DNA from 2 places in the Halomonas kalidii genome. Region 2 is predicted to be linked to the other one. Evidence: predicted binding sites of a transcription regulator. Region 2 holds the regulator's gene; the other holds the start of a gene.

Region 1 (12,091 bases), on a different contig from region 2:
GAGGCCGGTGATCACGTGCACCGCCACGCGCAGGTCGAAGGTCTGGCGACCACGCTCCTCGCGCCCGTTCTGGGCCAGCATCAGGCGGACCCGGTTCAGCGTCTGCTTGATATCGTTGATCCGTGAACCTTCCACCAGCTCGCGGCACTGCTCCAGCCCCTTGAGGATGCCGGCACTGGAGGGGATCTCCCCGACCCCCTGGTTACCGGCATTGTCCTCGAGGATGACCACACAGCGGATGAACCAGGGCGCGTGCCCGCCGCTGAGGTTCAACAGGAAGCCGTCATAGCCGGCCACCGGCACGACACGCATCTTCTTGATCTTCGGAAACATAAGATTCTTGCCTCTTGAATTATCGGCCCAGGCGGGATGTCTTCCTGCCGGGCTCAGGTCACGGGAGCCGGATTGAACAGCACCAGGTCGTTGTGGATGCCCAGCCGGTCGGCCGCGGCCTGCTGGCGACCGCTCGCCACGTCGAGGATCAGGTGAAACAGCTCCCAGCCCACCTCCTCGATGCTGGCGTCGCCGGTGGCGATACGCCCCGCATCCAGGTCGATGATGTCGTGCCAGCGTCGCCCCAGCTGCGAGTTGGTGGAGACCTTGAGCACCGGCACCATCGCTAGGCCATAAGGTGTACCGCGGCCGGTGGTGAACACCTGAAGGTTCATGCCGGCCGCCAGTTGCAGGGTGCCGCAGATGAAATCGCTGGCCGGCGTGGCGGCGAAGGTCAGCCCCTTGCGGCGCAGCCGTTCGCCGGGGCCGATGACGTCTACGATAGGCGAGTTGCCGGACTTGATGACCGACCCCAGCGCCTTCTCGACAACGTTGGAAAGTCCCCCTTTCTTGTTGCCGGGGGAAGGGTTGGCGCTGCGATCGGCCTGCCCCTGGGAGAGATAGTCGTCGTACCACGCCATCTGTTCGATAAGCGCTCTTCCCACTTCCTCATCGATGGCGCGGGGCATCAGCAGATGGATGGCATCGCGCACCTCGGTGACCTCGGAGAACATCACGCTGCCACCGGCGCGCACGATCAGGTCGGTGGCGAAGCCCACGGCGGGGTTCGCGGTGACCCCCGAGAAGGCGTCGCTGCCGCCGCACTGCATGCCTACCACCAGGTCGGACGCCGGGCAGGTCTCGCGGCGGCGACGATTCAGGCGCTCGAGGTGGCGCTCGGCCATGGCCATGATGCCCTCGACCATCTCGCCGAAGCCCTGGAAGGACTCGTCCTGCAGACTCAGCACGTTGGCGTCGGGATCCGCCGCCTCGGTGTTCTCGTAGATCCTGACGGGCCGGTCGTCGAGCAGGGTGGAAGGCTGCAGTTTCTCGCATCCCAGGCCGATGACCATTACCTCGTTGCCGAAGTTGGGGTTCAGGGCGATGTTCTTCAGCGTGCGGATCGGCACGATGGCCGCAGGTGCATTGATGGCAACCCCGCACCCATAGGAGTGGTTGAGCCCCACCACATCGTCGACGTTGGGATAGCGGGGTAGCAGCTCACGCTTGATACGCCCCACCACGTAATCCACCGTACCGGCCACGCACTGCACGCTGGTGGTGATGCCCAGCACGTTCCTGGTGCCCACGCTGCCGTCCGGGTTGCGGAAGCCCTCGAAGGTGTAGCCCTCGAGCGGTTCGGCATCCGGGGCCGGCCGCGTGGCGAGCGGCAGGTCGCCCAGGGCTGGCGCCCGGGGCAGCCGCACCCTGGCTTCGTCGACGTGCTCGCCCCGGGCGATCGCCACCACGGCGTTGCCGATGACCTCGCCGTAACGAACGATGGGCTCATCGACGGCGATGTCGGTGAGGGCCAGCTTATGGCCCTGGGGGATCCGGCCGGTCGCGACCAGGCCCTCGCCCAGCGCCTGGCCCTCGGCGAGCCCCCCCGCTTCGACCACGATGGCGACATTGTCGTCGGGGTGGACCTTGATGATCTTGCCTTCGAAAGCGCTCATAGGGTTCCTCTTCACTATGCCTGGGGTGGATGCTCAGCCGAGCAGTTCCTGACGACGCTTGGCGCGGCTCTTCAGGCTCATCACGACCGAGAACACCACCGAGGCCAGGATCAGCAGCCACAGCACCACCGCGATGGGACTCTTGGTGAAGAAGATCGACAGGGTCCCGAACGACTCGAGGCTCTTGACGAAATAGACCTCCGCCTGACTGCCCAGGATGAAGCCGATGATCAGCGGCGCCACCTCCAGGCCGATCTTCTGGATCAGGTAGCCGAGGATGCCGAAGATCAGCAGCGTCCAGACATCGAACATGATGCCGTAGTTGATCGCATAGGCCCCCACCACGCACATCATCACGATGATCGGAAAGAGAATATGCTTGGGTACCATGACCACCTTGGCGATGTGCTTGATGGCATAGAACATCAGGAAGAACATCACGAAGTTGGCGAACACCAGCGCCGTCATCATGACGTACCAGGTCTCTGAGTTCTCGGGAATGAACAGCGGCCCCACCTGGATGCCCTGCAGGGTGAAGGCGCCGATCAACACGGCGGTGGTGGAGTCGCCGGGTATGCCCAGCGAGAGCAGCGGAATCAGGGCGCCACCGGTCAGGGCATTGTTGGCCGATTCCGAGGCGATGAGCCCCTGGGGTGCGCCCTTGCCCATCTGCGAGGAATCCCGTGCCAGGTTCTTCTCCTGGGTGTAGGCCAGCACCGAGGCGGCACTGCCCCCGACCCCCGGCAGCATGCCCACGAAGGTCCCGATGAAGGACGAGCGCACCAGATTGGTCAGGCGTCCCTTGAAGATCGAGAGTGAGAAACCACCGCCCTTGCCGATCTTGACGCGCTCGTTCGAAAGGTCGCTCTTCACCCCCTTCTCGGCCTCGAGCAGGATGGTGGAGATGCCGAAGATGCCGATCAGCACCGGCAGCAGGGAGAAGCCCTCGAACAGGTAGGGCTCCATGAAGTCGAACATCAGGCGCGTCTTGCCGTTGCCGCCATCGGAGATGCTGTAGTCACCGATCAGGCTCAACCAGATGCCGATCACCCCGCTGAAGATGCCGACCAGCATGCTGCTCGACAGGGAGGCGATGACGCTCAGGGCCAGCAGGATGATCAGGAACTTCTCCACGTAGGAAAACTTGATCGAGAAGTCCGCCAGCATGGGCGCGAACAGGAAGAGCACGGCGGCACTGATCAGCCCCCCGACGACCGAGGCGATGACACAGACCCGCAGGGCCTTCTCCCCCTCCCCCTTGCGGGCCATGGGATAGCCGTCGAAGGTGGTGGTGATCGAGGACGGCGTACCGGGAATGTTGAGCAGGACCGCCGGCACCATACCACCCGAAATGCCGCCCACGTAGAGGCCCAGCAGCAGTGCCAGGCCGTGGTGCAGGCCCAGGGCATAGGTCAGCGGCAGGCAGACCGCCACCGCCATGGTGGCGGTCATGCCGGGGATCGCGCCGAAGATGATGCCGATCAGGGCCCCGAATCCGGTGAGAAGAAAGAAGGTAATATCGAGAAGTGACAGGAATTCCATGGCGGCACTCGCTTCGGTCACGGCAGGGTGATGTTGAACAGCTTGGCCAGGATGAACCAGGCCAGACCGGGCGCAACGACGGCGTTGATCACCACGATGGTCACGGTCTTCTTCGTCCACTCATGCATGTACATCAGCGACATCAGCAGGATGAAGGCCATCGAGACGAACAGGAAACCGTAGCCCGTATAGGGGAAGAGATTGCCCACCACCGCCATCAGGTAGAAATACGCCACGATCAGGGCGAGGGTGCCGAAGAAACGGAAACCATCCATGGCCTCCCCCACGATGGGCAGGGTACGCTCCCCCCGCTTCACCTCGGCCAGGAAGGGGACCACCTTCGTGACCAGGATCAAGGCGAAAAGCCCCGCCATGACCCAGTGGATAATCGTCGGGAAGAACAGATGGGAGGTCTCGAAATCTATCGAGACGCTGAGCAGACTTGACAGACCTGATTCCATAGCGGCTCCGGCATGGGCAGGAGGACAGCCTGCCCATCATTGTTCTATAGCGATTCACACCCTATGGTGAGGACACCGGGGACATGGGCCACCGGTGCCCGGATCGCTTACTTGATGTTGTCGATGATGCCTTCGTAGCGAGACATCTTCTCGTACAGGTACTCCGAGGCCTCTTCCGAGGGCCTGAAGTTGGGGATGAAGAAGGAGTTCTTCTGCACCTCCTGGATCTCACCCTCGGCATAGATCTCGGTGAGCGCCTCATCGATCTGCTCGACGATGCCCGGATCCATGTCCTTGTTGTAGAGGAAGAAGAATTCCTTATCGAAGGTGAAGGTCTCGTCGTCGCCCATGGTGACGTGGACGTTGGGCTCGACGTACTCGAGCAGCTGCTCGCGGGTAGTCTGGCCGAGCCCATCCTCGGGTGCCTGCTCGATGGTGCCCTGGCGGGCTGTCAGCCAGACGAAGCGCATGGCCTTCTGGTCGTCCTCCGGCAGGCGGGTGTACTGCTCGTTGGCCTGCACGGTGCCATTGATCACGTCGGCCTGACCATCGAAGAGCTGCTGGTTCTTGTCCGACTGGGATCCGGTATTGACGGCAACCAGGTTGTCCTCCTGCCCCGGGTGCTCGATGGAAATAGCGTTCTTCAGGGCACTGAAGCCGATCTCGGAGACGCCGCCCGGCTGGATTGCCACCCGCACGGTCTCGCCGTCGCCCACCGCCGCGATGATGTCGTCGAGGGTCTGGTACGGGGAGTCCTTGGGGACCAGGTAGGCATTACCCGGGTTGATCGCCACGGTCGGCCCGACGGTGTACTTCTCGAAGATATTCTCGTAGCCCTCCACACCATACAGGTGTCCGAGATAAGACTGATCGTGGAAAATCATCAGGGTGTTGCCGCGGGAATCGCGGTCCAGGGTGCGGAACGCCGAACTCGCACCGACCGCATCGACCTTCATGTTGAGGTCGAGGTGCTCGGCCAGCTTGTCCACCACGATGGTGGAGTTCTGGTAGGTGTCGCCCCCGGTCGACGTGGAGCCGATCACGACCCGAACGTTGCCGCGCAGCTGGCCCTCCTGGGCCATGGCGATGCCGGCACCGAGGGTCATCGATGCCATGACGACGGCGGAACCCAGTCCTGCCAGTGTCTTCTTGGATACGGTCATGCTTTCACCTCTTTCTGCTGGTTGTCGATTTATAGTTGCTTGGCGATACCCACCAGCGTCTCGAGCCGCTGGCGCTCCTCGGCAGTGGGCATGGTCAGGGGCGCGCGCACGCTACCCGCCGGACGGCCGATGATCTCGGCACCGGCCTTGATCAGGCTGACGGCATAGCCCTTCTTGCGATCCCTGAGGTCCACGAAGGGAATGAAGAAGTCGCGGGTGATCAGCTTGACGACCTCGCGGTTACCCTTGCGAAGTTCCTGGTAGAAGGTCACGGCCATGTCGGGCACGAAGTTGAACACGGCCGAGGAGTAGGTGTTGACGCCGATGGACAGATAGGCCTCGGCGAAGATCTCGGCGGTGGGCACGCCGCCCACGTAGACCAGGCGATCGCCCACGGTCTTGACGATCTTGTTGAGCGCCTGGATGTCGCCCTTGCCATCCTTGAGACCGATCAGATTGGGGCAGGCATCGGCCAGTGCCTGGACCGACCCGGCATCGAGGATGCCATTGCCACGGTTGTAGTAGATGACGTTCACGGCGGTGGCATCACAGATCTGCCGGGCATACTCGACCAGCCCCTCCTGGGGGCACTCGGTGAGGTAAGGCGGCATCAGCAGGATACCGTCGGCGCCCGCCTCCTCGGCCGCCTCGGCGAAGGCCCTGCCGCTCTCGACGCTCAAGCCGGCGCTGGCGATCACCGGCAGCTTGCCGTCCACCGTCTCCACGGCGACGCGCACGATCTCGCGGAATTCATCGAGCGACAGGTTGAAGAACTCACCGGTGCCACCGGCGACGAATACCGCCGAGATGTCGTGACTGATGAACCACTCCAGCCGCCGGCGATAGCTCTCGGCGTCGAAGCGGCCCTCCTGATCGAAGTCCGTAATAGGAAACGACAGCAGGCCATCGCCGATGGCCTTTACCACTGCTTCTCTGGAAAACTTCACGCAACCATCCTCATGCTTTCCGGGGCCAGGGGCTCCCCGACCGCCTCTCGGGTGACCGACAATCACTTGTTGTCATACATCATACAAATAACAACCTAATCACCCTCGCAGCACCAGGCAAGCAGGAATCGGCAAATTACGACCAAAGTTGCACGACGGGCCGCCCGTGCGGAGACGCTTCGCCGGCTAAGGGGTATCATGGCGCCTGCTCACCTCGACATGGAGCCCCCCATGAGCCTTGGCGCCCTGCTGCTCGCCAGCCTGAATGTCACCCTGCCGGTCTTCGTCATGGTGTTCATCGGCTACCTGCTCAGGCGCCTGACCTGGATCGATTACGCCTTCGTGACGACCGCCTCGCAGCTGGTGTTCCGGGGCACCATGCCGGCGCTGATCTTCCTCAGCATCATCCGCGCCGATCTGGACGCCACCCTCAACCCGGCCCTGCTGGCCTTCTTCGCCCTGGCCACCCTGTGCAGCTTCCTGGCGAGCTGGGGCTGGGCCATCCTGAGAGTGCCCTACGCCGATCGTGGCAGCTGCATCCAGGGCGCCTTCCGCGGTAACTGCGGCATCGTCGGCCTGGCGCTGGCGGCCGGCATGTACGGCGAGGCGGGGCTCTCGACGGGAGGTTTGCTGCTGGGAGTGGTGATCCTCACCTACAACGCCTTCTCGGTGGTGGCGTTGGCCAGCCATCGGCCGGGACGCAGCGCGAACTGGCGCAGCATCTTCGCGCATATCGTGCGCAACCCGCTGATCCTGGCGGTGGTGGCGGCCGTGCCGGTGGCTGCCCTGGAGGTGGAGCTGCCGATCTGGCTGATGACGTCCGCCGGCTATTTCGCCTCCCTCACCCTGCCGCTGGCGCTGATCTGCGTGGGCGCCACCCTGTCGCTGCGCTCGGTGAAGGTGTCGGGAGGGCTGGCCCTGGAGACCAGCCTGATGAAGATGGTCGCCCTGCCGGCGCTGGCCACGGGCGCGGCCTGGCTGGTCGGCTTCGAGGGGCGCGAACTCGGGGTGCTCTTCCTGTTCTTCGCCAGCCCCACGGCGGCGGCCGCCTTCGTGATGGCCAAGGCCATGGGCGGCAATGCGGCCCTCACCGCCAACATCATCGCTCTGAGCACCCTGATGGCCAGCGTGACCATCACCCTGGGGGCCTTCGGCCTGAAGGCCGCCGGTTTGATCTAGGCGAGGTCCGCCGGCGCGGTGAAGCGCTCGAGCTGGGCGCAGCCCGCCACCCAGACCTCGGCCGAGAGCTCGGCCAGGCCAGCGGTGGGAAAGCCGCATCCGCGATCGGCCCGCCCTTCCACCAGCAGCCCCGTGAGGGCGCCCACCAACGGCATATGACTGACCAGCAGCAACGGCCCGTCACCCTCGTGTTCGAGCAGCCAGTCGACCACCGCCGCGGGGGAATCGTCGGGGGTGAGGAGCGGCAGGATCTCGACCTCGCACCCCAGCGATGCGGCGACCCGCTCCGCGGTCTGCCGGGCACGCGCATAGGGGCTCGCCAACAGGCGCAGGCGTGCAGGCGAAAGGTCCCCGCGACCGGCCAGCCAGTCCCCCATGCGGGCGGCCTCGTGCCTCCCCCGCTCGGTGAGGACACGCTCCGGATCCGGATGGCCCGGTGCCGCCTCGCCGTGGCGCATGATCAGCAGTCGCTCAGCCATCCTGCCCCCCGGAGTCCCGGTGGGCCTGTTGAACGTCCTCGCGGGAAAGGATGAACTCGACGTCGCTGCTCTGCTCGCCGAGCATCAGCATGCGGGCCATATCGCGGGCCGGCACGCCCTCGAACAGCACCTGGTAGAGCCCCTCGGCGAGCGGCATGTAGACGCCGTCCTGACGGGCCTTGTCGCGCACCAGGCGCACGGTGTTGACCCCTTCCGCCACCTGGCCCAGCGCCTCGATGGCCTCGTCCAGGGTCCTGCCCTCGCCCAGGGCCTGGCCCACCCGATAGTTGCGCGACAGGCTCGACGAGCAGGTGACGATCAGGTCGCCGACCCCGGCGAGCCCGAGGAAGGTCATCGGGTTGGCGCCCTGATCCACGGCGAAACGGCTCATCTCGGCCAGCGCCCGGGTCATCAGCATGCTGCGGGTGTTCTCGCCCATGCCCAGCGCTGCCGCCATGCCGGCGGCGATGGCATAGATGTTCTTGAGCGCCCCGCCCAACTCCACGCCGTAGCGGTCGTTGTTGGCGTAGACCCGGAAGTAGTCGCAGCCCAGCGCCGTCTGCACCCAGGTGCGGGTTTCCGGGTCGTCGCTGGCGATCACCGTGGCGGTGAGCTGCTTCTGGGCGATCTCCGAGGCCAGGTTGGGCCCCGAGATCACCCCGATGTGCGGAAAGCCGGTCTCCTCCTCGAGGATCTGGGTCATCAGCTTGAACCCCTCCTCCTGGATCCCCTTGGTGGTGCTGACCAGGATCTGGGCGGCATGCAGCCAGGGCCGCGCCTGGCGCACCACCTCGCGGAAGGCCTTGGAGGGAATCGCCACCAGCACCAGTTGGGCACCCTCGAGCACCTCGGCCATCTCGGTAGAGGCCACTACGGCGGGATTCATGGCGTAATCGGGCAGGTAACGGCCGTTGCAGTGCTCACGATTGATCTGCGCCGCCAGCGCCGGGTCACGCAGCCACTGCCGCACCCTGGCCCCGTTGTCGGCGGCGATGCTGGCCAGGGCGGTGCCGAAGCTGCCGCCGCCGAGCACCGCCACTTGCATGGCTTCGTCTGACATGGTCGCCCCTGAAAGTGGAGGTTGAAGGATGAATTGTAACGAAAAACGCCCCGTCGAGGGGCGTGTCGTGGTGAAGCCGGTACCCGGGCCGGCGCTGCGGCCCGGGCGGAACGCCTCAGTCGATCAGGTGCAGCAGCGAGTCGATGCTCGATCTGGCATCGCCGTAGAACATCCGGGTGTTCTCCTTGAAGAACAGCGGGTTCTCGATGCCGGAGTAGCCGGTGCCCTGACCGCGCTTGCAGACGAACACCTGCTTGGACTCCCAGACCTTCAACACCGGCATGCCGGCGATGGGGCTGTTGGGGTCATCCTGGGCGGCAGGGTTGACGATGTCGTTGGAGCCGATGACGATCACCACGTCGGTCTTGGCGAAGTCATCGTTGATCTCGTCCATCTCCAGCACGATGTCGTAGGGTACCCGGGCCTCGGCCAGCAGCACGTTCATGTGGCCCGGCAGTCGACCGGCCACCGGGTGAATACCGAAACGCACCTCCTTGCCGGCACTGCGCAACTTGCGGGTCAGCTCGCTCACCGCGTTCTGGGCCTGGGCCACCGCCATGCCGTAGCCCGGCACGATGATCACGCCATCGGCGTCGTTGAGCGCGCTGGCCACGCCGCCGGCGTCGATCGCCACCTGCTCGCCCTCGATCTCGGCGGCGGGCCCCTGGGTGCCGCCGAAGCCGCCGAGGATGACGTTGATGAAGTTGCGGTTCATCGCCTTGCACATGATGTAGGAGAGGATCGCACCGGAGGAGCCCACCAGGGCGCCGGTGACGATCAGCAGGTCATTGGACAGGGTGAAGCCGATGGCCGCCGCCGCCCAGCCCGAGTAGCTGTTGAGCATCGACACCACCACCGGCATGTCGGCCCCGCCGATACCCATGATCAGGTGATAGCCGATGAAGAACGCCAGCAAGGCGAGCACCAACAGCGTCCAGAATCCCGCCCCGCCGAGGTAGGCCACGGCCAGCAGCAGCGACAGCACCGCCGCACCGGCGTTGAGCAGATGCCCGCCGGGCAACTGACGCGGCTTACCATCGACCTTGCCGGCGAGTTTGCCGAAGGCGATGACCGACCCGGTGAAGGTCACCGCACCGATGAAGATCCCCAGCACCACCTCGATCTGCAGGAACAGCAGCTCATCGGGGGCCTTCTCGGCTACCAGGGCGGCAAAGGCCGAGAAGCCCTCGGTCGACTCGCCGACGGCCCGCGCGGCCAGTACCCGCCGCCGCTCCAGATCGGCGCTCCAGGCCACGAAGACCGCCGCCAGGCCGACGAAGCTGTGCAATGCCGCCACCAGTTGCGGCATCTCGGTCATGTCGACCTTCCTGGCCACGTAGACGCCGACCACGGCGCCGATGATCATCATCGGGATCATCCACCAGTAGCCGCCGATGCCCGGCCCGAAGGCGGTGAAGAACACCGCCACCCCCATACCCACGATGCCGTACCAGACGGCACGCTTGGCCTTTTCCTGATTGCTCAGCCCCCCCAGCGAGAGGATGAACAGTACACTTGCCGCAATGACGGCAGCAGATACGAATCCCTGACTCAACATGTCGCGTCTCCGCCGCTCAGGATTTCTGGAACATGGCGAGCATCCGGCGTGTCACCAGAAAGCCACCCACGATATTGATAGAGGCGATCAGCACCGAGATCGCCGCGAGCACGACGACGACACCGCTGCCCGAGCCGATCTGCAGGATTGCCCCGAGGATGATGATGCCCGAGATGGCGTTGGTGACCGCCATCAGCGGCGTGTGCAACGAATGGCTCACCCCCCAGATCACCTGGAAGCCGACGAAGCAGGCCAGCACGAAGACCACGAAGTGCTGCATGAAGGAGGCCGGCGCCACCTGGCCGAGCAGCAGCATCAGTGCCCCGCCCACCCCGAGCAGGGTGACCTGACGCTTGGTCTGGGCCTGGAAGGCAGCGTGCTCGGCGGCCTTCTTCTCCTCCGGCGTGGGTTCCTTGACCTTCTCCTTGGGCTTGGCGGCGGCGATGGCCTTGACCTTGGGCGGCGGCGGCGGGAAGGTGATCTCGCCGGCATGGGTCACCGTGGCGCCGCGGATGACGTCGTCCTCCATGTCGTGGACGATCGCGCCATCCTTCTCCGGCGTGAGATCGGTGAGCATGTGGCGGATGTTGGTGGCATAGAGCAGCGAGGCCTGGGTGGCCATGCGCGAGGGGAAGTCGGTATAGCCGACGATGGTCACGCCGTTGTCGGAGACCACCTTCTCGTCGGCACGGGTCAGGTCGCAGTTGCCGCCCTTCTCGGCCGCCAGGTCGACGATCACCGAGCCGGGCTTCATCGCCTCGACCATGTCCGCGAGCCACAGCTTGGGGGCCGGTCGGCCCGGAATCAACGCGGTGGTGATGACGATGTCGATATCCGGCGCCTGCTCGCGGAAACACGCGAGCTGCTTCTCGCGGAACTCGGGGCTCGAGGGCGCGGCATAGCCGCCGCTCTCCGACCCGTCCTGGCTCTCGTCGAAATCGAGGAACAGGAACTCGGCACCCATGGACTCGATCTGCTCGGCCACCTCGGGGCGCACGTCGAAGGCGCGCACGACCGCCCCCAGGCTGGTGGCGGTGCCGATGGCGGAGAGCCCCGCCACGCCGGCGCCGATCACCAGCACCTTGGCCGGCGGCACCTTGCCGGCGGCGGTCACCTGGCCGGTGAAGAAGCGGCCGAAGTTGTTGCCCGCCTCGATCACCGCCCGGTAGCCGGCGATATTGGCCATGCTCGAGAGCGCATCCATCTTCTGCGCCCGCGAGATCCGCGGCACCATGTCCATGGCGACGACCGTCGCTCCCTGAGCACGGCACTTCTCGAGCAGCGCCTCGTTCTGGGCTGGCCAGAAGAAGGTGATCAGCGTCTGCCCCTGGCGCAGGCGTCCGGCCTCCTCCTCGGAGGGCTCGCGCACCTTGATGACCACCTCGGCCTCGCTCCAGAGGGCCTCGGCGCCGTCGACGACGGTGACCCCGGCCGCCCGGTAGGCGTCGTCATCGAAGCCCGCGGCGACTCCGGCCCCGCTCTCGACGAGACACTCGTGACCCAGCTTCTGGATCTGCTGCGCGCTCTCGGGGGTCAGCGCGACGCGCGCCTCCCCCGCGGCACTCTCCCTGGGTGCTCCAATCTTCACTCCAACTCCTCCTATTATCCTTTTGTCGAGAAATCCCGACCGTCACTCATACCCCAGTGAAGGGCGAGGCACAAGCCACAGCTTGCCCGTCCGGGCAAGACAACGCTGTTCTCGAAACGACTGATGCCACCCCAGGGGGTGGCATCGTCGGCATCGGTCGTGTGG
Region 2 (12,091 bases):
TCACTGAGCTTGGCCAGCAGCGGCATGCCGGATTCGTTGTGCACGCTGAACATGCCGAACATGGGGATGGGGTTGCCGGTCAGCTGCAGGGCGATGAAGACGGCGGGGATGGTGTAGGCGATGATCAGCACCACGTACTGGGCCACCTGGGTGTAGGTGATGCCCTTCATGCCACCGAATACCGCGTAGAGGAAGACGATGAAGGCGGCGATCCAGATGCCCCAGGTGTTGCTGACTTCCAGGAAGCGGGAGAAGGCCACGCCGGCGCCGGTCATCTGGCCGATGACGTAGGTGACGGAGGCCACCACCAGGCAGACCACGGCCACCAGGCGGGCGGTATTGCTGTAGAAGCGGTCACCGATGAAGTCGGGCACGGTGAACTTGCCGAACTTGCGCAGGTAGGGTGCCAGCAGCATCGCCAGGATGACGTAGCCGCCCGTCCAACCCATGAGGAAGGAGGAGTTGGCGTAACCACCCGAGGCGAGCAGGCCCGCCATGGAGATGAAGGAGGCCGCGGACATCCAGTCAGCGGCGGTCGCCATGCCGTTGGTGATCGGGTGCACGCCGCCACCGGCGACGTAGAAGTCCTTGGTCGAACCGGCACGGGCCCAGACCGCGATACCGATATAGAGGGCGAAGGAGGCGCCCACGAACAGCAGGTTGATGGCAAACTGACTCATGCTGGCTTACTCCCCGAGGCCAAACTGTTTATCCAGCCGGTTCATTCTCCAGGCATAGAAGAAAATGAGGCCGATGAAGGTCAGGATGGATCCCTGCTGGGCGAACCAGAACCCCAGGTCCGTACCACCGATGGGGATGCCCGACAACAGGGGGCGCAGCAGGATCGCGAAGCCGTAGGACACCAGCGCCCAGACAATCAGGCAACCGGTAATCAGGCGGACATTCGCCTTCCAGTAAGTCGCGGCATTGGATTTCTCATCTGCCATGGTGTTGCTCTCCACTTGTTATTGGGGGGTGAGAAGTTGCACCGATCGATCCCAAGACCCATCAGGTCAATCGCACGTATACAACGACTATCCATCGGAAGGTTGTCCCGTGCGAGGACGTTGCCTGCCTGTGGACGGCAAGGATTGTCGACGTGCGATTACCCTGCATGACTCATGGTTGATACTGGGCAATGAGTGGGAAAAATAAATCCCAGACTTTGGTATCATGAAAAAATACCGATGGAAGGGTGTCGTTTTTTTTAATTATAAAACAAGTAGTTACGTTGTAATCGCTCTGTTGTTTTCGAATCCCGCAAGGCGAGCATAGGACGATGGTCTAGCCGGTCATGCATGGGACGATAGTCTAATCATGTGTCCGTTATGACGTTGGTCTAAGTCGGTAAGGATAGGACGATTGTCTAGGTTCTTTCTTGAATCGCCACTTTGCTATCTTGAAGCCACCGTGGCTGTCATGTGCTTATGAACCTGCGGGGTGAGACAGCCGCCTAACGAGGACAGCCCCATGGTCGATGTCGATCTCTCTCAACCGCCATTCACCTTTCTGGATGATGAAGGACGCGAGCGCGTTCGCAGTGGCGTCGACCTGGCCTACTTCGACCGTGACGAGATCATTCTCGAAACCGGTCAGCCCGGAGAGTTCGTCTTCATCATCCACAAGGGCGAGGTCGCGGAACTGGACACGACCCTCCCCAGCGCGCGTGAGCGCATCGGCCACTACACCCAAGGCGACCTGTTCGGCGCCATCAGCATCCTCAACGGCAAGAGCCGCTATCGCTTCCGTGCCGAGCAGGAGAGCCTCTGTTACCTGCTGCCGAAGGCGCTGTTCCTGCAACTGTGCGACGACTACCCGCCGTTCGCCGAGTTCTTTCGCCAGACCCTGGCCCACAAGGCTCGCCTGTTGACCGAGCAGCGCGCCGAGGGCGGCGTGACCATGGCCGGCTTCATGCTGGCCAGGGTCAGCGAGTGCATGCGCGAGCCGCTCTGCGTGGGGCCGGCCTCGACCATCGCCGAGGCGGTGGCCACCCTGCATGACAGTCACGCCGACAGCCTGCTGGTCAACGGCGACCAGGGGGCGGGCATGGTCACCAAGACCGATCTGCTCAACGCCCTGGTGCTGGAAGGTCGCGCGCAGGACAGTCCGGTGCAGGCGGTCGCCCACTTCGAGCTGGTGACGGTGACCCCTGACCAGTACCTGTTCGAGGTGCTGGTGGTGATGACCCGCCACCAGGTCGAGCGGGTGGTCGTCATGGAGCAGGACGTGCCCTGCGGCGTGGTGGAGCTGACCGACGTGCTCAGCTACTTCTCCAGCCGCAGCTATGTCGTCAGCCTGCAGGTGGAACAGGCGGACAGCCTCGAGGCGTTGGCCGCGGCCAGCCGGCGCACCCCGGAGCTGGTGAGGGCGCTGATGGCCCAGGGGGTCAAGCTGCGCTTCGCCATGGGCCTGCTGGCGGCCCTGAACGGTCGCATCATGAACAAGGCCTGGGGCTTTTTGATCGACGAGCCCCATCGCCGCGACAGCTGCCTGATGGTGATGGGCAGCGAGGGGCGCGGGGAGCAGATTCTCAAGACCGACCAGGACAATGGCCTGATCCTGGCCGATGACCTCGATTGGCCCGACTGCGCCGAGCAGATGCAGCGGTTCACCGAGACCCTGATCGAGCTCGGCTATCCGCCCTGCCCGGGCAATATCATGGTCTCCAACCCGGAGTGGGTCGGCAGCGTGACCCAGTGGCGCGGCCGCATCGCCCGTTGGGCGACCAGTCGTGATGGCGACAGCCTGATGAAGCTCGCCATCATGCTCGACTCCCACGCGGTGGCGGGCAATCCGGTGTTGCTCGAACAGGTCCGCGAGGAGTTGTTCGAACGCTGCTCCCGGGACGAGATCCTGCTCTCCTACTTTGCCCGCCCGGCGTTGCGTTTCTCCACCCCGCTGACCCTGTTCGGCTCGTTGAAGAAGCCCCAGCACGGCATCGACATCAAGAAGGGCGGCATCTTTCCCATCGTCCACGGGGTGCGCGCCATGGCGCTGGAACGAGGCATCCACGTCACCTCGACCCTGGAGCGCCTGGAGGCGCTGGCCGAGGACGGCCGCCTGGAGGCTCGCTTCGCCGAGGACCTGGGCGAGGCGCTGTCGCTGTTCACCCAGTTGCGCCTCGAGCAGCAACTGGCACGCCTGGGCGGTGAGGGCGACAAGGGCAAGAAGCCCGACCGGGTGGTGGTCCAGGAGCTCTCGTCGCTGGAGCGCGACCTGCTTCGCGAGGCGCTGCATATCGTCAAGGATTTCAAGCAGCGTCTGTCGCACCGCTTTCACCTGGAATATTCGTGATACGGGGCGTTCTTTCAGGGATCGACACTACCTACAGGAGGTCAACCCATGCTCAAGGTACTGCGCCGGGCCGCCGATCGGCGCCGCCAGGCCGACGGCTACTACGCCTGGCTGTTCCAGCCCTACACCGGTGACGAGCTGGTGGCCATCGACAGCGAGACCACCGGGCTCGATACCCGCAGTGCCGAGCTGGTATCGCTGGCCGCGGTGAAGATCCGCGGCGACCGGGTGCTGGCCAGCGAATCGCTGGACCTGCGCCTGCAGCGTCCCGCCTCGTTGAGCGGAGACTCGATATGCATCCATGGCCTGCGTGGCATCGACCTGGAAGGTGGCGAGAGCATCGAGACGGCGCTGAGCCGCTTCCTGGAATTCATCGGCAACCGGCCGCTGGTGGGCTGGTGCCTGGACTTCGACCTGTCGATCATCAACCGGGAGCTGCGACCACGCTTCGGTTTCGACCTGCCCAATGCCGGCATCGACGTGGCGCATACCTATGTCCGGCAGCTACGCCGCAGCCACCCCGAGATCGAGCCCGGCCTGCGCTTCGAGCAGGTGGCCGGCGCCCTGGGGGTGCCGGTGATGGGGCGCCACACCGCCCTGGGCGATGCGGTGACCACGGCACTCATGTACCTGCGCCTGGAGCGGGGTGCCATGCTGGCGAAGCGGAGCTCGTGAGGCCGGCTCGTTTCCAGGGTCACCCAGGGTATGTGCTTCCCCCGGGCCGTCGACGCCATACCGTCCCGTCGCCAGCTGGCGGCGGCGGTGGTAGGATAGGCACCCGTCATTTCCAGCCGCTCTGGCAGTGCCCCGACCATGCAAGATGCCGTGATCTTCGACCCTAGCCCCGCTGACGTTCCTGTCACGGAAGACGACGCCACACCCCTCGATGGGAAGGGCAAGCGCGAGTTCAACAAGCTGCAGAAGCGCCTGCGACGCCAGGTGGGCAATGCCATCATCGATTTCGAGATGATCCGCGAAGGCGATCGGGTGATGGTCTGCCTGTCCGGCGGCAAGGACAGCTACACCATGCTCGAGGTCCTGCGCAGCCTGCAGCGCAATGCCCCGGTCAACTTCTCGCTGGTGGCGGTCAACCTCGACCAGAAGCAACCCGGTTTTCCCGAGCATGTATTGCCCGAGTACCTGGACGGCATCGGGGTGGAGTACCACATCCTCGAGCGCGACACCTATTCGGTGGTCAAGGAGAAGACCCCCGAGGGCAAGACCACCTGTGCGCTCTGTTCGCGGCTGCGTCGCGGCTCGCTCTACGGCTTCGCCGAGGAGATCGGTGCCACCAAGATCGCCCTGGGCCACCATCGCGAGGACATCCTCGAGACGCTGTTCCTCAACCTGTTCTTCGGCGGCAGCCTCAAGGCGATGCCGCCCAAGCTGCTCTCCGACGATGGCCGGAACATCGTCATCCGTCCGCTGGCCTATTGCCGGGAGGCGGACATCGCCGAGTTCGCGCGGCTGATGGACTTCCCGATCATCCCCTGCAATCTCTGCGGCTCGCAGCCCAACCTGCAGCGCCAGGTGGTCAAGGAGATGCTCGCCGAATGGGAGGCCAGGCACTCCGGCCGGCTCGAGAGCATGTTCAAGGCGGTGACCAACGTGGCGCCCTCGCAGCTCGCCGACCGCGAGCTGTTCGACTTCGCCGGCCTGGAGGAGAAACAGGCCCGGCGGCAGGCCGACCGCATCGATATCCTCAACGAGTTGTAGGTGCCGAAAGAAGGGATGGCGGACCCGTTCCCACCACGCGAGCGGCGCCGGGGACAGGCCGACGCGGAGGTCATTTGCCAGGGGTGAGGCGGAAATACGAAGAACATCCAGTGGATGTTCTTCCCGCCGAACGGGTTGGCCATGGATGGCCAACACCGGTCCTGCAAGCGGAGCAGGATGCGAGAGCGCAGCAGGGCAAATGTAGCGCCCAGGGAAGGGTTCACAGCGCCTCCGCGCAGGCCTGTCGCCGGGTAAGCCGCGACTCTTTGCCCCTGCTGTCCAACAGAAACCTCCGCTGGATGTGGTATTCCAGCGGGGGGGGCTGCTTATGGCTCGGCGCTAGCGGGCGCCTTCCTCCTCGGCGACCTTGGTCAGCGCCGCCAGGTCGAGGATATTGACCTCGCGGCCGGAGACGGCCACCAGGCCCTGCGTCTGGAAGCGGCCGAGGATGCGGCTCACCGTCTCCACCGCCAGCCCCAGGTAGTTGCCGATGTCGGCCCGGGACATGGAGAGTCGGAAGCTGTAGGGCGAATAGCCGCGGCGGCGGAAACGATCCGAGAGGCCGGCGAAGAAGGTCGCCAGTCGCTGGTCGGCGGTCTTGCGCGACAGCAGCCGCATCATGCGGCGATCGTCGCGCATCTCCTTGCTCATGCTGCGGTAGAGCTGGGCGCGCAGCTCCGGAAGCTCCTCGGAGAGGGCGTCGAGGCGGTCGAAGGGAATCTCGCACACGGTGGTGGTCTCGAGCGCCACCACCGTGCCGGGATAGCGCTCCTCGTCGATGCCATCGAGGCCCACCAGTTCGCTGGGCAGGTAGAAGTTGGTCAGCTGGTCCTCGCCGCTGCCCTCGGTGGTGACCTGCTTGAGGCTGCCCGAGCGCACGGCGTAGACACTGGTGAAGGCGCTGTCCTGGCGGAACAGTGTCTCGCCCTTCTTCAGGGGGGCGCGGCGCCGGATGATGGCATCGAACTGGTCCATGTCCTGGAGCTCGAGCGCCAGCGGCAGGCAGAGCGAGCTGAGGCTGCAGGTCTGGCAGCGGGTCTCGTGCAGCAGGGAACGCCGCCCGCCGGTCGCGGTATCAGGCATGCTCTCCTCCATGATGGTGACTCTGTCGCCATTATGGAGGATTACCCCAGGCCGGCAAAGCATCCCTTTGGAGGTAGCCTCCCGCCATTGGAGGTAGTCCCTCACGCGATACGGGAGTCGCTCGTCGCCAGGGGCGGCGGCGCGTGGGCGTCGAAGGCCATGGCGAGGTGCTGGATCAGTAGCCGGCCGATCGGCGTGACGAGGAGCCGGGGGCCCACCCGGGTCACCAGGCCGTCGCGTTCGGCCACCTCGAGCCGGATCAAGGTGTCGGCCAGGTAGGTCTCGGCATCGACCCCGAAGGTGCGGCCCAGTGCCTCGAGGTCGAGCGCCATGTCGCACACCAGTCGTTCGATGGCGTGTCGCCGGAGGCGGTCGTCGAACGTCAGGCGCCGCCCTCGGGCGGTGGCCAGGTGGCCGGCGTCCAGCGCCCTCTCGTAGGCGGCGAGTGCCGCGGGATTCTGGGCATAGACGTCATCGACCCGGCTGATCGCCGAGACGCCGAGTCCGACCAGGTCACACGGGGCATGGCTGGAGTAGCCCTGGAAGGTGCGCGTGAGGGTGCCCTGGCGTTGGGCTATCGCCAGGCTGTCGTCGGGGCGGGCGAAGTGGTCCATGCCGATGTGCACATAGCCTGCCGAGGACAGCATCTCGAGGGTGGCTTGCAGCATCGCCAGCGTCTCCTCGGAATCGGGCAGGTCCTCGACATGGATGCGGCGCTGGGACGTGAAGCGCTCGGGCCGGTGGACGTAGTTGAAGACCGAGAGTCGGGCCGGGGCCATGGCGATCACCTGCGCCAGGGTCTCGGCGAAGCTGTCGCGGGTCTGCAGCGGCAGGCCGACGATCAGGTCGAGGTTGAGCGAGCGAAAGCCGAGACGGTCGGCTTCGTCGATCAACGATTCGGTGAGCACCCGGGGCTGAACCCGGTTGATGGCCCGCTGCACCCTGAGGTCCAGGTCCTGGACACCGAGGCTCAGGCGGTTGAAGCCAAGGGCCTGCAGATGGCGCAGGGTGAAGACATTGGCCTCCCGTGGATCGATCTCGATGGCATAGTCACGCTCCCTCGAGCCCGAGAGCCCGAAGCGGGCATCGAGGCGGTCGATGAGGTCGCTCATCTGGTCGAGGGCGAGGAAGGTCGGGGTGCCGCCGCCCCAGTACAGCTGCTGGATCTCCCGCGAGGCATCGAGGTGGCGGGAGCTGAGTACCATCTCCCGATCGAGGCGCGACAGATAGGCTTCGGCCCGCCGTGTGTCCCTGGTGACGATCTTGTTGCGGGTGCAATAGAAACAGCCGTTGCGGCAGAACGGTACATGAATGTAGAGCGACAGCGGTTGGCCCTGGTCGTTGCTGCGCGCGAGAGCCGCGCTGAAGTCGTCGGGCCCGAAGCCCTCATGGAAGCCGCGAGCCGTGGGGTAGGAGGTGTAACGTGGGCCGCGGGTGTCGTAGCGGCGCAGCAGTGCCATGTCCCAGGCGAGCCGGGCGGAATCCTCTGGGCCTTCGCGCTTCACGTGAGCGGTCATGGCGACACTCCGGATGATGGATATGCTTCGATGGTAGTGGGGCCGGCCCGGGGCCGTGTTGAGCTGCGTCAAGCGGGGGCGAATTCGTCGGGCGGGGTCAGGCGTGGCCGCCAGCGGGCAGCAGCATCCAGAGCTGCCACAGGGCGAAGGCGATGATCGATGCCGCGGCCAGGGTGCGGGTGGCGCGGTGGCGGATCAGGCCGCCGAGCTGGCGTGCCGCCAGCCCGGTGGCCAGCAGCGCCGGCAGGGTACCCAGGCCGAAGGCGCCCATCAGCAGGGCGCCATGGTGCGGGGCCGCGGTCGCCAGGCTCCAGGCGAGCATCGAGTAGACCAGCCCGCACGGCAGCCAGCCCCAGACGGCCCCCAGTGCCACCGCCTGGGGGACCCTCACCACCGGCATCAGCCGCCGCCCCACGGGTTCCAGGTGGCGCCACAGCCGCTTGCCCACGGCCTCCACCCTGAGCAGCCCCTTCCACCAGTCGGCGATATAGAGCGCCATCAGGATCAACATCACGGCGGCCAGCCCCTGCAGCACCAGGCGGGTGACCGGGGTGATCGCGACCAGGGTGCCGAGCCCGGCCGCCAGTGCACCGGCGACCATGTAGCTGGCGATGCGCCCGAGGTTGTAGCCGAGCAGTAGCCCGGAGAGTCGGGCCGGGGAGCGCATGCTGGGGGGGACGGCGAAGGTCAGGGCACTCATGATACCGCCGCACATGCCGATGCAGTGGGCGCCGCCGAGCAGGCCGAAGACGAAGGCCGCCAGCAGGGGCGGTAGACCCAGGCCGGTGGGATCCATCAGCGCGGCGGCTCCTCCCGGTCAGCGGGAACGTCGTCGACCTCGCCACGCGACCGTCGCCGGCGCTCGCGTTCTTCGGGGAGAAGATCGTTCTCGTCCTCGTCGAAGAGGATGCGATGGGCGGGGCCCTCGAGATCCTCGAACTGGTCATGCTTGACCGCCCAGAAGAAGGCCCACACGGCCAGCCCCAGCAGGATCAGCGACAGTGGAATCAGCAGGTAGAGGATGCTCATGCGTTCACCAGCCGGGGCGTCGGGACGAATGGCGTGACGGCCGAGCGGAAGCGGTTGAGTCGCAGGGCATTGCCCACCACCACCAGGGAGCTGGCCGACATGCCGAGTGCGGCGACCCAGGGCGGCACGATGCCGATGGCCGCCAGTGGCAGCGCCGAGACGTTGTAGCACACCGACCAGATCATGTTCTGGCGCATGATCCGGCGGGTGGCCCGACTGATCTCGATCGCCTCGACGATACGCGTCAGCCGCGGGCTGAGCAAGACGGCGTCGGCGCTGGTGCGGGCCAGGTCGGTGGCGCCGTTCATGGCGATGGCCACGTCGGCCCCGGCCAGCACCGGCACGTCGTTGATGCCGTCGCCGACCATGGCCACCTGCTCGCCCCCGGCCTGCAGGGCGCGGATGCGCGCGAGCTTGTCCTCCGGGCTGGCCGAGGCCTGCCAGGTGGCGATGCCGAGCCGCGCGGCGAGCCGGCCCACCGCCTCGGGGGTATCGCCGGAGAGCAGCTCCACCTGCAGCCCCAGCGCCTGAAGGGCGGTGACGGTGTCGGCCGCATCCTCGCGCACGTGATCCTGCAGCATGAACCAGGCGCGTGGCTCGCCCGCCTCGGCGAGCAGCAGCCACTGCCCCTCGCCCGGCGGGCCCGGAGCCTGTGTCGGCGCGGCGAAATCGGGTTTGCCGAGCCGCCAGGGGCGTTCCTCGATCTCGCCCTCCAGGCCCTGGCCGGTGCGGCTGACCACGTTCCGGGCGCGCACCGTGGCGTCGCGGTGCGGATGGAAGGCGCGGGCGATAGGGTGCTCCGAGCTCGCCTCCAGGGCCGCGGCCAGCGCCCGGGCGCGTGCCTCGTCGAGGTCCCCGAGCGGGCGGGTCTCCACCAGCGCCATGCGGCCGGTGGTCAGGGTGCCGGTCTTGTCGAGGATCACCCGGTCGAGTTGGGAGAGCGCCTCGATGGCATTGGCGCGGGTCACCAGCACACCGCGGCGGCGCAGCTGGCCGTGGCCGGCGGTCAGCGCCGTGGGGGTGGCGAGCGCCAGGGCGCATGGACAGGTCACCACCAGCACCGAGAGCGTGACCCAGAGCATCCGCGACGGATCGATGAACCACCAGACGGTGGCGACACCGGCGGTCACCAGCAGCAGCCGCAGCACGAAGAGGTGCGACATGCGGGCGGCCATCTGGGCGAGCCGTGGACGGCTGGCGAAGGCGCGGTCGGTGAGGTCGACGATGCCGGCGACTCGGGTCTCGCGCCCGGCGTGGGTGACGCGTACCACCAGCGGGCTCTCGATGTTCTGGCTACCGCCGGTGACGGTCTCCCCCGGGCGGCGCGTCACCGGCAGGTACTCGCCGGTGAGCATCGATTCGTCGAGGCTCGACTCGCCGTCCTCGATCACGCCGTCGGCGGGCACACCATGGCCGGGCTTGACCAGTACCCGGTCGCCGGGGGCGAGCTCGCTGGCCGGCAGGATGCGCTCCTCGCCCCCGTCGGTGAGGCGAATCGCCGAGAGCGGCAGGGCGCCGGACATGGCATTGCCGCTGTGGCCGCTGCGGCGCCGGGCGCGGGCCTCCACGTAGCGGCCGAAGAGCAGGAAACAGGTGAACATGGCCACCGAATCGAAGTACACCTCGCCGGTGCCGGAGAGCACCGCATAGCCGCTGGCGAGGTAGGCGCCGCCGATGGCGATCGACACCGGCACGTCCATGCCGAGCACCCGGGTGCGCAGGTCGCGCGCGGCATTGCGGAAGAAGGGACGCGCCGAGAAGAACACCACCGGGGTGGCCAGGGCGAAGGAGAGCCAGTGGAAGAGGGCGAGGAAGTCGTCACTGATCTCGCCGGGCGCGGACACGTAGATGGGGATCGAGAACATCATCACCTGGGCCATGCCCACGGCGGCGACGATCAGCCGGCGCACGTTCATGCGCTCTTCCCGCTGCAGGCGGCTCTGGGCCTCGTCGGGCTCGTAGGGCTGGGCCTGATAGCCGATCGCGGCCATCTCGGCGAGGATCCGCGACAGCTTGACCCGCTGCGGGTCCCAGCTCACCCGGACCCGGTGGTGGGTGAGGTTCACCGCGCTGGTGTCGATGCCCTCCAGGGCGTTGAGCCGGTGCTCGATCAGCCAGGCACAGGCGGCACAGGTGATGCCGTCCACCGCCAGGGTGGCGTGGACGCGCCCGCCGTCGGCCTCGGGGTGCACGAACTGGCGTTGCAGGCCGGGATCATCGAACACCGCCCAGGTCTCGGCCCTGATCGCCTGGCGGTCATCGGGGCGCTCCGGGAGTTCGGTGCGGAAGCGGTAGTAGCTTGCGAGTCCGCCGTCGACGATGGCATGGGCCACCGCCTCGCAGCCGGGGCAGCACAGTGACCGAGCCCGGTCGTCGAGGGTGATCGACCAGGGGGCCCCGGCGGGTACCTGGTTGCCGCAGTGGTAGCAGTCGCGGCCGGCGGTGGCTTCTACGGTCATGGGGCGGTCGGGGTGGTGGCCCCGGGCTGGGTAGCGGTCATTCGGCCGCCGGGCGTCCCGGGGTCAGGGCGATGCTCCCCTCGTCGGGGAAGCGTGCCTCACCGACCAGGCGCCACTCCGGGTCGTCTCCGGCAGGCTGTAGCTGCAGGTACCAGCGATAGCGCAGGTTGTCCGGCGCCTGAGCCAGGTAGCGGCCCTCACGCACGTGCTCGAGCATGAACTCCTGGTCGCGATCGTCCTCGGTGGGGAAGATCAGCTTGAGCACCAGCCGCTCGGGTCGGGTGTCGCCCTCCAGGTCGAGCACCACGTCGCTGGTGAGGGGGTCGATGCGCAGCCGGGCCTCCAGACCCAGGTCGGCGGCGCGCTGCTGCTTGGCCAGTACCATGTTGATGGCCTTGCCGTGTTCGTAGTAGTCCTCCTGCACCATGCCGTCGAAGGAGCGCACCGAGAGCACCGCAAAGGTGGTGCTGACGGTGATCGCCGACAGCAGCAGGCCGATCAGGAACCAGGGCCAGAACTGCTTGTACCAGGGGGTCACGGGATGGGCTTGCACGGTTATCTCCGGATCTGTCCGATGAAGCGTGTGTCGCGCGTCAGGCGGATGCGCTCGTCGCCCTCGGCTTCGAGGTGCAGCTGGATATCGTGGCTCGGCAGCTCGATGACGTCCGGGGCGGCGGTGATGCTCGCCACGGCCTGGCGCGATTCGCCGGCGGGCACGCGGATACTGTCGGTATCCAGCTCGAGGCCGGGCAGGCCGCTGACCTCCAGGCGATAGGCATGATCCTCACGGTCGAGGTTGCGGATGGTCAGCGTGTAGGTATTGCTGACCCGCCCCTCGCGGGTCATCTGGAACAGCTGGTTGCGCTCGCGCTCGACCTCGAAGTCCAGCGGCATGCGCTCGGACAGTGCCCAGGCGAAGGCTCCGACCATCACCAGCAGTGCCGCCAGGTAGCCGAGCAGGCGCGGCCGCAGGATACGACTCGGCTTGCCCTC

The links. The regulator FNR, encoded in region 2, switches genes on or off when oxygen is low (the NO sensors DNR and NnrR bind a similar motif). The targets are predictions, from matches to a motif close to TTGATNTANATCAA.
Region 1: kdgD (5-dehydro-4-deoxyglucarate dehydratase) is a predicted target of FNR. The motif match lies at 6,132-6,145, and genes of this name have one in related genera.

Annotation. Positions count from the first base shown of each region.
Region 1 covers NZ_JASCQN010000027.1:60,268-72,358, forward strand. The annotation lists gene QLQ85_RS06610 (enolase C-terminal domain-like protein) at 1-333, opposite strand, end outside; gene garD (galactarate dehydratase) at 387-1,949, opposite strand; gene QLQ85_RS06620 (tripartite tricarboxylate transporter permease) at 1,983-3,491, opposite strand; gene QLQ85_RS06625 (tripartite tricarboxylate transporter TctB family protein) at 3,509-3,952, opposite strand; gene QLQ85_RS06630 (type 2 periplasmic-binding domain-containing protein) at 4,060-5,115, opposite strand; gene kdgD (5-dehydro-4-deoxyglucarate dehydratase) at 5,145-6,062, opposite strand; gene QLQ85_RS06640 (AEC family transporter) at 6,294-7,241, shown strand; gene sixA (phosphohistidine phosphatase SixA) at 7,238-7,720, opposite strand; gene QLQ85_RS06650 (NAD(P)H-dependent glycerol-3-phosphate dehydrogenase) at 7,713-8,780, opposite strand; gene QLQ85_RS06655 (NAD(P)(+) transhydrogenase (Re/Si-specific) subunit beta) at 8,896-10,338, opposite strand; gene QLQ85_RS06660 (Re/Si-specific NAD(P)(+) transhydrogenase subunit alpha) at 10,355-11,926, opposite strand.
Region 2 covers NZ_JASCQN010000051.1:310,096-322,186, forward strand. The annotation lists gene QLQ85_RS18005 (sodium:solute symporter family protein) at 1-680, opposite strand, end outside; gene QLQ85_RS18010 (DUF4212 domain-containing protein) at 687-947, opposite strand; gene QLQ85_RS18015 (DUF294 nucleotidyltransferase-like domain-containing protein) at 1,471-3,294, shown strand; gene QLQ85_RS18020 (3'-5' exonuclease) at 3,343-3,969, shown strand; gene ttcA (tRNA 2-thiocytidine(32) synthetase TtcA) at 4,108-5,010, shown strand; gene fnr (fumarate/nitrate reduction transcriptional regulator Fnr) at 5,350-6,093, opposite strand; gene hemN (oxygen-independent coproporphyrinogen III oxidase) at 6,195-7,610, opposite strand; gene QLQ85_RS18040 (sulfite exporter TauE/SafE family protein) at 7,708-8,406, opposite strand; gene ccoS (cbb3-type cytochrome oxidase assembly protein CcoS) at 8,406-8,639, opposite strand; gene QLQ85_RS18050 (heavy metal translocating P-type ATPase) at 8,636-11,098, opposite strand; gene QLQ85_RS18055 (FixH family protein) at 11,136-11,651, opposite strand; gene ccoG (cytochrome c oxidase accessory protein CcoG) at 11,654-12,091, opposite strand, start outside.